DNA from 2 places in the Streptomyces sp. NPDC019531 genome. Region 1 is predicted to be linked to the other one. Evidence: riboswitches for the same ligand, from Rfam matches in the RefSeq annotation. Region 1 holds a riboswitch; the other holds the start of a gene.
What was found. Region 1 has a riboswitch for thiamine pyrophosphate ahead of ACI2L1_RS04095 (thiamine ABC transporter substrate binding subunit). Riboswitches for the same ligand answer to the same signal wherever they lie in the genome.
Positions count from the first base shown of each region.

Region 2: it holds a riboswitch for thiamine pyrophosphate, as region 1 does, so the genes downstream of both, thiO (glycine oxidase ThiO) here and ACI2L1_RS04095 (thiamine ABC transporter substrate binding subunit) in region 1, are expected to answer to the same signal.

Region 1 covers NZ_JBJDQL010000002.1:422,854-430,446, forward strand. Annotated here, with positions in the region: gene tsf (translation elongation factor Ts) at 1-794, shown strand, start outside; gene pyrH (UMP kinase) at 972-1,730, shown strand; gene frr (ribosome recycling factor) at 1,878-2,435, shown strand; gene ACI2L1_RS04085 (phosphatidate cytidylyltransferase) at 2,435-3,613, shown strand; gene rlmN (23S rRNA (adenine(2503)-C(2))-methyltransferase RlmN) at 3,769-4,875, shown strand; TPP riboswitch at 4,899-5,006, shown strand; gene ACI2L1_RS04095 (thiamine ABC transporter substrate binding subunit) at 5,003-6,073, shown strand; gene ACI2L1_RS04100 (ABC transporter permease) at 6,118-7,593, shown strand, end outside.
Region 2 covers NZ_JBJDQL010000016.1:137,023-144,615, forward strand. Annotated here, with positions in the region: gene ACI2L1_RS20680 (Rv2175c family DNA-binding protein) at 65-436, opposite strand; gene ACI2L1_RS20685 (NAD(P)/FAD-dependent oxidoreductase) at 805-2,019, opposite strand; gene ACI2L1_RS20690 (hypothetical protein) at 2,052-2,402, opposite strand; TPP riboswitch at 2,455-2,566, shown strand; gene thiO (glycine oxidase ThiO) at 2,564-3,721, shown strand; gene thiS (sulfur carrier protein ThiS) at 3,718-3,918, shown strand; gene ACI2L1_RS20705 (thiazole synthase) at 3,922-4,716, shown strand; gene pknB (Stk1 family PASTA domain-containing Ser/Thr kinase) at 4,835-6,772, shown strand; gene ACI2L1_RS20715 (deoxyribonuclease IV) at 6,937-7,593, shown strand, end outside.

The sequences.
Region 1 (7,593 bases):
TCACGGGCGCCGGCATGATGGACTGCAAGAAGGCACTGGACGAGGCCGAGGGCGACGTCGAGAAGGCCGTCGAAGCGCTCCGGATCAAGGGCCAGAAGGGCGTCGCCAAGCGCGAGGGCCGCTCCGCCGAGAACGGCGCCGTGGTCTCCATCATCGCCGACGACAACTCCTCCGGCGTCCTCGTCGAGCTGAAGTGCGAGACGGACTTCGTCGCCAAGGGCGAGAAGTTCCAGGCCGTCGCCAACCAGATCGCGCAGCACGTCGCCGCGACCTCCCCGGCCGACCTGGAGGCCCTGCTCGCCTCCGAGATCGAGGCCGGCAAGACCGTCCAGGCGTTCGTGGACGAGGCCAACGCCAACCTCGGCGAGAAGATCGTCCTGGACCGCTTCGCGCAGTTCGCCGACGGCTTCGTGACCGCGTACATGCACCGCACGATGCCCGACCTGCCCCCGCAGATCGGTGTCCTCGTCGAGCTGGACAAGCCGAACGCCGAGGTCGCCCGCGGTATCGCGCAGCACATCGCCGCCTTCGCGCCGAAGTACCTCTCCAAGGAGGACGTGCCGGCCGAGGTCGTCGAGTCCGAGCGTCGCGTCGCCGAGGAGACCACCCGCGCCGAGGGCAAGCCCGAGGCCGCCCTGCCGAAGATCGTCGAGGGTCGTCTCAACGGCTTCTTCAAGGACGCCACACTGCTCGGTCAGCCGTACGCGCTCGACAACAAGAAGTCGGTCCAGAAGGTCCTGGACGAGGCCGGTGTCACCCTGAAGCGCTTCACGCGCATCAAGGTCGGCATCTGAGTCCGTACCGCGACACGGTCCCGACCCCGATAGGGTCGGGAACAGTCCGCGTACGCCGTCACACACGCGTGCGTGACGGGCAGCAGATCTGACGAGGAGGCCATTGCCGCGCATGGGATGCGAACCAGTTCCCACCGGCAATGGCCTTCTTCGTATGTGCACCACTAGGAGAACGCCATGACCACGAAGCCCCAGAAGAGCGACGACGGCAAAGTACGCGGCCGGTTTCTGCTGAAGCTGTCCGGAGAGGCGTTCGCCGGTGGCGGGGGCCTGGGTGTGGACCCCGACGTGGTGCACAAGATCGCCCGTGAGATCGCCGCCGTCGTCCGGGACGGCTCCGAGATCGCCGTAGTCATCGGTGGCGGCAACTTCTTCCGTGGCGCCGAGCTCCAGCAGCGCGGCATGGACCGGGCCCGCTCGGACTACATGGGCATGCTCGGCACCGTGATGAACTGCCTCGCCCTCCAGGACTTCCTGGAGAAGGAGGGCATCGACAGCCGGGTGCAGACCGCCATCACCATGGGCCAGGTCGCCGAGCCGTACATCCCGCTGCGCGCCGTGCGCCACCTGGAGAAGGGCCGCGTGGTCATCTTCGGCGCCGGTATGGGCATGCCGTACTTCTCCACCGACACCACCGCCGCCCAGCGCGCCCTGGAGATCGACGCCGAGGCGCTTCTGATGGGCAAGAACGGCGTGGACGGGGTCTACGACTCCGATCCGAAGACCAACCCCGACGCGGTCAAGTTCGACTCGCTCGGGTACGGAGAGGTCATCACCCGTGACCTGAAGGTCGCCGACGCCACGGCCGTCACGCTGTGCCGTGACAACAAGCTCCCGATCCTGGTCTTCGAGCTCCTGGCGGAGGGCAATATCGCTCGCGCCGTCAAGGGTGAGAAGATCGGCACGCTCGTGGGTGAGCAGGGCAGCAGGGACTGACCGCAGATGCCCCCGGTCCCTGACCGGGGGATGGACAATGTCCTGCCGGTCGGGAACCGTGCAGGAAGAAGACGCGACGCAGCCGGCCGCCGCCCCCACGCACATGGAACAGCAGCCGGGCCTACTCAAGACACGCAGGAGCAAGTGGTGATCGAAGAGACCCTCCTCGAAGCCGAGGAGAAGATGGAGAAGGCCGTCGTGGTCGCCAAGGAGGACTTCGCCGCGATCCGCACCGGTCGTGCGCACCCGGCGATGTTCAACAAGATCGTGGCCGACTACTACGGCGCGCCGACGCCGATCAACCAGCTGGCTTCGTTCTCCGTGCCGGAGCCGCGCATGGCCGTGGTGACCCCGTTCGACAAGACCGCCCTGCGCAACATCGAACAGGCGATCCGCGACTCCGACCTCGGCGTCAACCCGAGCAACGACGGCAACATCATCCGAGTGGTGTTCCCCGAGCTCACCGAGGAGCGCCGCCGCGACTACATCAAGGTCGCCAAGAGCAAGGCCGAGGACTCGCGCGTGTCCATCCGCTCGGTCCGCCGCAAGGCCAAGGATGCGATCGACAAGCTCGTCAAGGACGGCGAGGTCGGCGAGGACGAGGGCCGCCGTGCGGAGAAGGAGCTCGACGATGCGACGCACAAGTACGTCGCCCAGGTGGACGAGCTCCTGAAGCACAAGGAAGCGGAGCTGCTCGAGGTCTGATGAACGACTCTTCCTGGGCGACGCCGCCACACGCCGGGTACTGGAGGCCGTCCGACCAGGGGCCCGTCCAGGGGGCTGCCCCGGCGGGTCCCGCGTACGATGCGCATGAAGCGCAGCACACCCGCCCCGTGCCCATCGTGCCCGACGGACCCGCCGTACCCCGATACGGCGACGACCGGGGGGCCGCTCGGCTGAGCGGCCCCTTGTTCCGGGAGGAGACGTTCCGGGAGGAGACGTTCCACGAAGGGACGATGTCGTTCCGAGACCAGACCAGCTCGGCGCAGCCCTCTGCGGCGGCGCCGCAGACGCAGAATCCGGAGCCCATGCCCGACGCCTCGCAGCCGGCGTCCGCGCCGCAGAAGAAGAGCGCGGGGCGGGACCTGGGCGCGGCCATAGGAGTCGGGGTCGGGCTCGGTGCGGTGATCGTCGCCTCGCTGTTCTTCGTCAAGGCCGTGTTCGTCGGCGTGATAGCCGTCGCCGTCGTCGTGGGCCTGTGGGAGCTGACCAGCAGGCTCCAGGAGCGCAAGGGCATCAGGGCGCCACTCGTGCCGCTGGCGCTCGGCGGGGCCGCGATGGTCGTCGCCGGGTACGTCCGGGGGGCCGAGGGAGCCTGGGTCGCCATGGCGCTCACGGCGCTCGCGGTCCTGGTCTGGCGGATGACGGAACCGCCCGAGGGCTACCTCAAGGACGTCACGGCGGGCGTCTTCGCCGCGTTCTACGTTCCGTTCCTGGCCACGTTCGTCGCCATGATGCTGACGGCGGAGGACGGGGCGGCCCGGGTCCTCATGTTCCTCCTGCTGACCGTGGTCAGTGACACCGGCGCGTACGCCGTCGGCTGGCGCTTCGGCACCCACAAGCTCGCACCGCGCATCAGCCCCGGCAAGACCCGTGAGGGCCTGGCCGGAGCGGTGGCGTTCGCGATGGTGGCGGGCGCGCTGTGCATGGAGTTCCTGATCGACGACGGCACGTGGTGGCAGGGCCTGCTCCTGGGCCTCGCGGTCGCGGGCAGCGCGACGCTGGGCGACCTCGGCGAGTCGATGATCAAGCGGGACCTCGGCATCAAGGACATGGGCACACTGCTGCCGGGCCACGGCGGAATCATGGACCGCCTGGACTCCCTTCTGCCGACGGCTCCGGTGGTGTGGCTGCTGCTGGTGCTGTTCGTGGGGTCCGGCTGACCTCGCTCGTACGGCCTTTCCTGTACGGCCGTTTCGGCCCCCGTCCTGTCCAGGGCGGGGGTCTTCTTCGTGGTCGTGGGCCCGATGGCCGCGGCCACCGGGCCCATGGATCTTCTGGACCTGGTCCCCGAATGATCTGCGACACTGGTACGGCTATGCCTAAGCCCGGAGAACTCACTTTCGTCGCCCCCCGCGGAGCCAAGAAGCCGCCGCGGCACCTTGCCGATCTCACTCCTGCCGAGCGCAAGGAGGTCGTGGCCGGGATCGGGGAGAAGCCGTTTCGTGCCAAGCAGCTCTCGCAGCACTACTTCGCGCGGTACGCGCACGACCCGGCGGAGTGGACCGACATCCCCGCCGGTGCGCGCGGCAAGCTCCAGGAGGCGCTGCTTCCCGAGCTGATGACCGTCGTACGGCATCTGTCGACCGACCAGGGGACCACGCGCAAGACGCTGTGGCGGTTGTTCGACGGGACGCTCGTGGAGTCGGTGCTGATGCGGTACCCGGACCGGGTGACCATGTGCATCAGCTCGCAGGCCGGGTGCGGGATGAACTGTCCCTTCTGTGCGACCGGGCAGGCGGGGCTGGACAGGAATCTGTCCACTGCCGAGATCGTCCACCAGATCGTCGACGGGATGCGGGCGCTGAGGGACGGAGAGGTGCCCGGTGGCCCCGCGCGGCTCTCCAACATCGTCTTCATGGGGATGGGCGAGCCGCTCGCCAACTACAAGCGGGTCGCCACGGCGATTCGCGCGCTCACCGATCCCGCGCCTGACGGGGTGGGGCTGTCGCAGCGGGGAATCACCGTGTCGACCGTGGGCCTCGTGCCCGCCATTCATCGGTTCGCCGACGAAGGGTTCAAGTGCCGGCTCGCGATCTCCCTGCACGCCCCCGACGACGAGCTCCGCGACACCCTCGTCCCCGTGAACACGCGGTGGAAGGTGCGCGAGGTGCTGGATGCCGGGTTCGAGTACGTCGAGAAGAGCGGGCGTCGGCTGTCCATCGAGTACGCGCTGATCCGGGACATCAATGACCAGGCGTGGCGGGGTGACCGGCTCGGTCGTCTGCTCAGGGGCAAGCCCGTGCATGTGAATCTGATCCCGCTGAACCCGACGCCCGGGTCGAAGTGGACCGCCTCCCGGCCCGAGGACGAGAAGGCGTTCGTCGAGGCCATCGCCGCCCATGGTGTGCCGGTGACCGTCCGGGACACCCGTGGGCAGGAGATCGACGGGGCCTGTGGTCAGCTGGCGGCCACCGAGCGGTAATCTTTAGCTCGTACGTACACCTTCATATCCGACAGGGGAGCGCCACAGCGCTGAGAGTGCGGCAATCGAGCCGCAGACCCTCTGAACCTCGCCCAGGTCATTCTGGGTAGGAAGTTCGGTCATCACCGTGAACAACAAGAAGTTTCTTGCTGCCGTCGTCGGCCTCGGCCTGGTCACGCTGTCCGCGTGCGGGTCGTCCTCGTCCGACTCGGAGGGCTCCGGCTCCAAGACCGTCACGCTCGTCAGCCACGACTCGTGGGCCGTCTCCAAGAGCGTTCTCGCCGACTTCGAGAAGAAGTCCGGCTACCAGGTCAAGGTCCTGGAGGACGGCGACGCCGGGCAGGCCGTCAACAAGGCCATCCTCACCAAGGACAATCCGCAGGGCGACGTCTTCTTCGGCGTCGACAACACCCTGCTCTCCCGCGCGCTCGACAACGGACTCTTCCAGTCGTACGAGGCGAAGGGCGCCGATCGGATCAAGGCCGGGTACCGGGTCGACGGGAACAAGGTCACGCCCGTCGACACCGGCGACATCTGCGTCAACTACGACAAGGCCTGGTTCACCGAGCACAAGCTCCAGCCGCCGACGTCGTACGACGATCTGATCAAGCCCGCCTACAAGAACCTCCTCGTCACCGAGAACGCCTCCACCTCCTCGCCGGGCCTCGGTTTCCTCCTCGGGAGTGCCGCGAAGTACGGCGACGACGGCTGGCAGGGCTACTGGAAGAAGCTCAGGGCCAACGGCGTCAAGGTCGTCGACGGCTGGGAGCAGGCCTACAACGAGGAGTTCTCCGGTTCCGCGGGGGGCAAGAAGGCGAAGGCCGACCGGCCGCTCGTCGTGTCGTACGCCTCCTCGCCGCCCGCCGAGGTGATCTACGCCGACCCGAAGCCGACGACCGCTCCCACCGGGGTCGCCGAGGGCACCTGCTTCCGGCAGATCGAGTACGCCGGGCTGCTCAGCAACGCCGGGAACACCAAGGGCGGCAAGGCGTTCCTGGACTTCCTGCTCACCAAGGAGTTCCAGCAGGACATGCCGCTCAACATGTTCGTGTACCCGGTCGTCGAGGGCGCCCAGGTGCCGGCCGAGTTCACGAAGTACGGTCCGCAGGCCAAGGATCCCGAGACCATGGACCCGGCGAAGATCGCCGACAACCGTGACGACTGGGTCAAGTCGTGGACCTCACTCGTACTGAAGTAAGGCCCCGCAAGCCTTTCCACCACGGGGCGGCGCGGCTCGGGCTCATGGCCGTGCCCGTCGCGTTCTTCGCCGTCTTCTTCGCCTGGCCCGTGGCCGCCATCGTCGCACGGGGACTCGAAGTCGACGGGACCTGGCAGCTCGGGCGCATCGCCGATGTCCTCACCCAGCCCGACATCCGTCACGTCCTGTGGTTCACCACCTGGCAGGCGCTCGCCTCCACCGCGCTCACGCTCCTGGTCGCGCTCCCCGGCGCCTATGTCTTCGCCCGCTTCGACTTCCCGGGCAAGCAGATCCTGCGGGCCGTGGTCACCGTCCCCTTCGTGCTGCCGACGGTCGTCGTCGGTACGGCCTTCCTGGCGCTCGTCGGGCGCGGTGGGCTGCTGGACGAGCTGTGGGGCCTACGCCTTGACACCACCGTGTGGGCGATCCTGCTCGCGCACGTCTTCTTCAACTACGCGGTCGTCGTACGGACGGTGGGCGGGCTGTGGGCGCAGCTCGACCCCCGGCAGTCGCAGGCCGCGCGGATGCTGGGCGCGTCCCCGCTGAAGGCCTGGCGCACCGTCACCCTCCCCGCCCTCGCGCCCGCCGTGGCCGCCGCCGCGCTGATGGTCTTCCTGTTCACCTTCACCTCCTTCGGTGTCGTGCAGATCCTCGGCGGGCCGACCTTCTCGACCCTCGAAGTGGAGATCTACCGGCAGACCTCGGAGATCTTCGACCTGTCCACGGCCGCCGTGCTCACGCTGATCCAGTTCGTCGCGGTGGGCGCGGTCCTCGCCCTGCACGCGTGGACCGTACGGCGCCGCGAGACCGCGCTCCGGCTCGTGGACGCGTCCGGCACCGCCCGGCGGCCGCGCGGGGCGGGGGAGCGGGGTCTGCTGGCCGGGGTCCTCGCGACCATCGCCGTACTCCTTGTCCTGCCGCTCGCCGTGCTGGTGCAGCGGTCGCTCGACGCCCCCGACTTCGGCTACTACCGGGCGCTGACCCACAGCGACGGCGGGGTCTTCCTCGTCGCGCCGATCGAGGCGATCGGGAACTCGCTGGAGTACGCCCTCGCCGCGACCGTCATCGCCGTGGTGATCGGAGGCCTCGCGGCCGCCGCGTTGACCCGGCGGGACGCGGGGCGGTTCGTACGGGGCTTCGACGCGCTGCTGATGCTGCCGCTCGGGGTGTCCGCGGTGACCGTCGGCTTCGGGTTCCTGATCTCCCTCGACGAGCCGCCGCTGGACCTCAGACAGTCCTGGTTGCTGGTGCCGCTCGCGCAGGCGCTGGTCGGGGTGCCGTTCGTGGTGCGGACCATGCTGCCCGTGCTGCGTGCCGTGGACCACCGGCTGCGGGAGGCGGCGGCGGTGCTCGGAGCCTCGCCCTGGCGGGTGTGGCGGGAGGTTGATCTGCCGATGGTGCGGCGGGCGCTGCTGATCGCGGCGGGTTTCGCCTTCGCCGTGTCGCTGGGGGAGTTCGGGGCGACGGTGTTCATCGCGCGGCCCGACAACCCGACGCTGCCGGTCGCCGTGGCGCGGCTG
Region 2 (7,593 bases), on a different contig from region 1:
CGGGCCGGGCTCGACCGTGGCCGTGGCCTCGGTGGTCACGGCCCGTACACCGGTGCTGTGCGGTTCAGACGGCGAGCGCCTGGGCCCGGCGCTTCACCTCCGTGCCGCGATTCTCGCTCAGGGCCTGGGCTGGGGTACCGGGCAGGCTCTCATCGGGGGTGAAGAGCCACTCCAGCATCTCTTCGTCGGTGAAGCCGTCGTCCCTCAGGAGTGTCAGGGTCCCGGCCAGGCCCTTGACGACCTTCTGCTCGGCCCCGTCGATGAAGGCGGCGGGGACGTGCAGCGCGCGGTTCTCACCACGGCGTACGGCGATGAGCTGGCCCTCCTTGACCAGCTGCCGCACACGCGTCACCTCGATGTCGAGCATCTCCGCGATGTCGGGGAGGGTGAGCCAGGCGGGGACGAGTGCATCGGTTTTTGCGTCAATCTCGGTCACGGGATTAAGCGTGCCATCCCGCACTGACAGTCGGAAGCCGGGGCGCCTCCGACGGGCGACACGGGGTGGGGTGCAGGGGTGCAGACGGACCGCACCCGGCCGTCCTGCCGTCGTGGCTGAACGAAGCGGCATGGCCCGTCCGTCTGAGGCCTGCCGGGCCGCCTGAGGCAGGGCCACTGGCCGACGGCAGCGGCCCTGCCGCCGGGCCCCGTCGGGCCCCGCCTGGCCCTACCTGGCCCCGGCCGAACTCGGCCGAACTCGGCCTTCGGCCGACTCGCCGTCTGGGCGGGAAAACTCCGCCGAGCGGGTCATGGAACGTCACCCGCCCCACGGCCGTCGCCATGGCCCGGGGATGACGGCCGAATCCTTTACGCCGTCGCCGCCTTCAGCGGCCTCGCCGGGTCCGCCAGCAGGTCCGGGGCCATTTCCGTGCCCGACTCGATCAGTCGGCGACCCTGGGCCAGGTCACGGGGGCGGCCCACCGCCAGGAGGGCCACCAGGCGGTTCTCGCGCAGCCAGCACACCGTCCAGGCGGGGCCGGACGGCTCGCCGCGCCACAGCGTCGTGTCGGCGGACGCGTGGTGGCCTGCGTACTGGACGAAGCGGCCGAACTGCTCGGACCAGAAGTACGGGACCGGGTCGTAGACCGAGGGAGTCTCGCCCAGGATGTCGGCGGCCACCGTGCGCGGGCCCTGGAGGGCGTTGTCCCAGTGGTGGACCAGCAGGCGCTCGCCGTATCTCCCCGAGGGGAAGGAGGCGCAGTCGCCGACCGCGTAGACGTCCGGCACGGAGGTGCGCAGGCGGTCGTCGGCGACGACCTCACCATGCGCCCCGAGCTCGATGCCCGAACCGGCGAGCCACGCCGTGGCGGGCCGTGCGCCGATGCCGACCACGACGGCGCCCGCGGCCACCCGGGAGCCGTCGTCGAGGACGACCGCTCCGGGCTCGACGCGTGCCACGCGCGCGTGGGTGCGCAGCACGGCGCCGGCGTCGGCGTACCAGGAGGCCATCGGGGCGGCCACCTCGGCGGGCAGCGCGCCGGCGAGCGGCCGGTCGGCGGCTTCCACGACCGTCACCGCACAACCCGCCTCGCGCGCGGCGGTGGCGAACTCGGCACCGATCCAGCCCGCGCCGACGACCACGATGTCGTGCCGGCGGGCGAGCACGGGGCGCAGCTGCTCGGCGTCGTCCAGGGTGCGCAGCAGATGCACGCCGGGCACACCCTCGGTGCCGGGCAGCCGGATCGGTTCGGCCCCGGTGGCGAGGACCAGGACCTCGTACGGGAAGGGCCCGGCCCCGGTGTCCAGCTCGTGCGCTTCGGGGCGTACGCGCAGCACCTCACGGCCGAGCAGCAGTTCGATACCGAGGGCCTCGAAGTCCACGTCGAAGGCGGAGCCCTCGGCCTTCCCGAGCAGGACCGCCTTGGACAGCGGCGGCCGGTCGTACGGCTGATGGGGCTCCGCGCCGATCACGGTCACGGTGCCCTTGAAGCCCTGTTCGCGCAGGGCGACCGCGGTCTGCACGCCCGCCATGCCCGCGCCGACCACGACCACCCGCCGCTGTGCCCGCGTCTGCTCGCTCATTTGATCACCATAGTCAACTGACAATCAGTCAGTCAGGAGTCGTGCGGCGTGACCTGCTCCACAACGCTTGTCCCACTGCCGGGCTGCGACTCCCACTCCCATGTTTCCTCAAGCCGCACCCGGCCGTCCGCCAGCTCCACGACCGTCGCGACACAATGCCCTGAGGACGTCGTGCCGTCGCCCTTGAGCTGCACGTACCGGAAGTCGAGACGGTCCCCCGCGCGCGTGCCGACCAGATGTCCGCGTACGACGTCGCCGCCCGCGTACTCGGCCCAGATCTGCCCGTCCTCCTGGTGGTACGTGAACCGGGTCCGTGTACCCACCTGACCTGGGGCCTGGTCGGCCACCGGGGCGAGGACGAGGCCGTCGAGCGAGGGGGGCATGACGGAAGGCTCCCTTACAGAGGCGCGGAACGAAGGGCTAGGGTGGCCAACGTAGAGCACTCGCGGGAGCCCGGACGCACCGGGCTGAGAGGGAGGCTGGCGGCCTCCGACCGTACGAACCTGATCCGGGTCATGCCGGCGAAGGGAGGGGCTGGACGCCCATGTCCTCACGTACGTCAGACGTCCTCGTCGTAGGGGGCGGCATCATCGGCCTGGTCACGGCCTGGCGGGCCGCACAGCGCGGTCTCACCACGGCCGTCGTGGACCCGGAACCGGGCGGCGGAGCCGCCCAGGTGGCCGCCGGGATGCTGGCCGCGGTCACCGAACTGCACTACGGCGAGCAGACCCTGCTCGGTCTGAATCTCGCCTCGGCCCGGCGCTACCCGGACTTCGCGGCCGAGCTCACCGACCTGACCGGCCATGACCTCGGCTACCGCCGCTGCGGCACGCTCGCCGTCGCCCTGGATGCCGACGACCGCGCCCATCTGCGCGAACTGCACGCGCTGCAGCGGCAGTCGGGGCTGGAGTCGGAGTGGCTGTCCGGCCGGGAGTGCCGGCGCCTGGAGCCGATGCTCGCGCCGGGGGTGCGCGGCGGGCTGCGGGTGGACGGCGACCACCAGATCGATCCGCGGCGACTCACGCGCGCGTTGCTGGCCGCGTGCGAGCAGACGGGCGTGGCCTTCAACCGCGTGTGGGCCGAGCGCCTGCGTCTCGTACGGGACCGGGCCGCCGGGGTCACCACGACGGACGGCGACGAGCTGAGCGCGGACCACGTGGTGCTCGCCGCCGGGAGCCTCAGCGGCCGTCTGGAAGGGGTCCCGGAGGCCCTCCTGCCGCCCGTACGGCCCGTGAAGGGGCAGGTGCTGCGTCTGACGGTGCCTCAGCGCCACGCGCCCTTCCTGAGCCGCACCGTGCGGGCCGTCGTACGCGGCAGCCAGGTCTATCTGGTGCCGCGGGAAAACGGCGAGCTCGTGATCGGCGCGACCAGCGAGGAGCTGGGCTGGGACACGACGGTCACCGCGGGCGGGGTGTACGAGCTGCTGCGGGACGCACACGAGCTGGTCCCCGGGATCACCGAGCTGCCGCTCACGGAGACCCGCGCGGGACTGCGCCCGGGCTCCCCTGACAACGCCCCGCTGCTCGGCCCGACGGAACTGCCGGGCCTCCTGCTGGCCACCGGTCACTACCGCAACGGCGTACTGCTGACACCGGTCACCGGGGACGTCATGGCGCACGTCCTGACCACCGGTGAACTCCCGCAGGTGGCCCGCCCGTTCACCCCGAAGCGTTTCCTTCAGCGCGTGGAGCAGCCGGCATGAACATCTCCGTCAACGGGGAGTCGCGGGAGTTCGCTCCCGGAACGGCCCTCGACACCGTCGTGCGGGCGCTGACCCCGGCGCCCTCCGGGGTCGCCGCCGCGCTCAACGAGACCGTCGTCCCGCGCGCGCGATGGCAGGCGACCGCCCTCGCCGAGGGAGACCGCGTAGAAGTCCTCACCGCCGTCCAAGGAGGCTGACCCATGGCCGACGATCCCTTTGTCCTCGGCGGTACGACGTTCTCGTCCCGGCTGATCATGGGCACCGGCGGGGCGCCCAGCCTGGACGTGCTGGAGCGGGCGCTGATCGCCTCCGGTACCGAGCTGACGACGGTCGCGATGCGGCGCGTGGACCCCTCGGTGCACGGTTCGGTGCTGTCCGTCCTCGCCAGGCTCGGCATCCAGGTCCTGCCGAACACGGCCGGCTGCTTCACCGCCGGGGAGGCCGTCCTGACGGCCCGCCTCGCGCGTGAGGCGCTCGCTACCGAGGTGGTCAAGCTGGAGGTCATCGCCGACGAGCGCACGCTGCTGCCGGACCCCATAGAGCTCCTGGACGCGGCGGAGACCCTGGTCGACGACGGCTTCACGGTGCTGCCGTACACGAACGACGACCCTGTGCTGGCGCGCAAGCTGGAGGACGTGGGCTGCGCGGCGATCATGCCGCTCGGCTCCCCGATCGGCTCCGGGCTCGGCATCCGCAACCCGCACAACTTCCAGCTGATCGTCGAGCACGCACGCGTACCGGTGATCCTGGACGCGGGGGCCGGTACGGCGACCGACGCGGCCCTGGCGATGGAGCTGGGGTGCGCGGGCGTGATGCTCGCCTCGGCGGTGACGCGGGCCCAGGAGCCGGAACTGATGGCTCACGCGATGCGGCACGCGGTGGAGGCGGGACGGCTGGCGTACCGGGCGGGGCGGATTCCGCGGCGGCACTTCGCTCAGGCGTCGTCTCCGGTGGAGGGCAGGGCCGTACTGGATCCGGAACGTCCGGCATTCTGAACACACGTTCGACCAAGGGCACGACTAGGTGCGACCTCCGTCACAGCTCGGCTCCAGTAGCGCCCCTATGTCCGCCGAACCGGATGGACTGTCAGCAGCGGCTCGTACACTCACCTGCGTGGATACGACCCTTCAGGACCCGCTGGTCGGGCAGGTGCTCGACGGCCGCTACCGCGTGGACGCGCGGATCGCGGTCGGCGGGATGGCCACGGTCTACCGGGCCCTGGACACCCGTCTGGACCGCGTGCTCGCGCTCAAGGTGATGCACCCCGCGCTCGCGGCGGACGGGACCTTCGTCGAGCGGTTCATCCGGGAGGCCAAGTCCGTCGCCCGGCTCGCCCACCCCAACGTGGTGCAGGTCTTCGACCAGGGCACCGACGGGTCGTATGTCTATCTGGCCATGGAGTACGTCGCCGGCTGCACCCTGCGCGACGTACTGCGCGAGCGCGGGGCCCTGCAGCCGCGCGCCGCCCTGGACATCCTGGAGCCGGTCCTCGCCGCGCTCGGCGCCGCGCACCGCGCCGGGTTCGTGCACCGGGACATGAAGCCGGAGAACGTCCTGATAGGGGACGACGGCCGGGTGAAGGTCGCCGACTTCGGTCTCGTACGGTCCGTGAACAACGTGACCAGCACCACCGGAGCCGTCCTCGGCACGGTGTCCTATCTCTCACCCGAGCAGATCGATCGGCCCGGCGCCGCCGACGCCCGCGTCGACGTGTACGCGTGCGGTGTCGTCCTGTACGAGATGCTGACCGGCAACCAGCCGCACGAAGGCGACTCCCCCGCGATCGTCCTCTACAAGCACCTTCACGAGGACGTCCCGCCCCCGTCGGCCGTGGTCCCGGGGCTGCCGTACGAACTGGACGAGCTGGTGGCGTCGGCCACCGCCCGCACCCCGGACCTGCGTCCGTACGACGCCGTGGCGCTCCTCGCGCAGACCCGCGAGGCGCGCGGCAGGCTGAGCGCGGACCAACTGGACATGGTGCCGCCGCAGGCGCTCTCCGTGGAGCACGCGGGCGCCGACAACCGTACGAGCGTGATCCCGCGTTCCCTGACGGTGCCGCGCCTCCTGCCGGTCAACGAGGACGAGCCCGAGCCGGGGTATCACCGCACCAGCCTTCTGGAGACCCCGCCGCCTCCGCCGTCCCGGCGCGGCCGCTCCTCCGGCGGCTCCCGGCGCGGCCCGCTCCTGATCGTCGCCGCGGTCCTGCTGGCCCTCGGCCTCGGCGCGGGCGTCTGGTACATCAACTCCGGCCAGTTCACCCGGGTCCCGGCCCTCCTGGCGAAGACCGAGGCCCAGGCGAGAGACCGGCTGGACGAGGCCGGTCTGGAGACCGGCAAGGTCACCTACGCCTACAGCGACACCGTGAAGCGCGGCGCCGTCATCAGCACGGACCCGGGGGTCGGCACCCGCATACGGGACAACGACTCCGTGTCGATCACCGTCTCCAAGGGCCCGCAGACGGTGAAGGTGCCCGACGTGGACGGGTACGAGCTGGGCACGGCAAGGACCCGGTTGAAGGCGGAGGGGCTCCAGCCCGGCATGGTCACCCGTGAGTTCAGCGACGACGTCCCGAAGGGCATGGTGATCAGCACAGACCCGGTCGGCGGCACCACGCTGCGGGCCGGTTCGGCGATCGCGCTCACCGTCAGCAAGGGCAGCCCGGTCGAGGTCCCGGACGTCACCGGCGCGGATCTGGAGGACGCGCGGGCGGAGCTGGCGGAGTCCGGCCTGAAGGTGATCGTCGCCGCCCAGCAGGTCAACTCCGAGTACGACCAGGGCCAGGTGGCCCGGCAGAGCCTGAAGGCCGGCAGCGAGGCCGCCGACGGCGACACCGTCACCCTCACGATCTCCAAGGGCCCCGAGATGATCGAGGTCCCGGACGTCAGGGGCGACAGCGTCGAGGACGCGAAGGCCGCGCTGGAGGGCGCCGGGTTCCAGGTCGACGAGGACCGCGGGTTGCTGGGGCTGTTCGGCGACACGGTCAAGAAGCAGTCCGTGAAGGGCGGGGACACCGCGCCGAAGGGGTCGACGATCACGATCACCATTCGCTGACAAACGCTCCGCGGGGTGCCGGGCCAGGTGCACCGGACGCGCCCGGCAGGGGCGCGGGGAACTGCGCGACCAGCCCCGACGTCGCCACCCCCCGCAAGACGGCGGACCGAGGCACATCCGTAGGCGCCCCGCACAAGCGCCGCGGGCAATGGCACCCTTGACCGGTGACGACTCAGCGCAACCCCGTCGGCGGCCATGTCCCCGTGGCCGGCGGCCTGAACTCCGTGGGCCTGTCCTACGCCCGTGACCTGAACGCCGAGACCGTGCAGGTCTTCGTGGCCAACCCGCGCGGCTGGGCCACCCCCGCCGGAAATCCCCGCCAGGACGAGGCGTTCCGCGAGGCCTGCGCAAAGGAGACGATCCCGGCGTACGTCCATGCCCCGTACCTGATCAACTTCGGCTCGCACACCGAGGCGACGGTGGAGAAGTCGGTGGAGTCGCTGCGGCACTCCCTCAGGCGCGGACGTGAGATCGGCGCGCTCGGTGTCGTCGTGCACACCGGCAGCGCGACCGGCGGCCGGGACCGTTCCGTGGCCCTGAAGCAGGTGCGGGAGTACATGCTGCCGCTGCTCGACGAGCTCACCCACGACGACGACCCCTGGCTGCTCCTGGAGTCGACCGCCGGCCAGGGCGCCTCCCTCTGTTCCCGTACCTGGGACTTCGGCCCGTACTTCGAGGCCCTGGACGCCCATCCGAAGCTGGGCGTCTGCCTGGACACCTGCCATGTCTTCGCGGCCGGCCACGACCTGACCGGTCCGAGCGGTATGCACCAGACGCTGGATCTGCTGGTGGACACCGTCGGCGAGGGCAGGCTGAAGCTG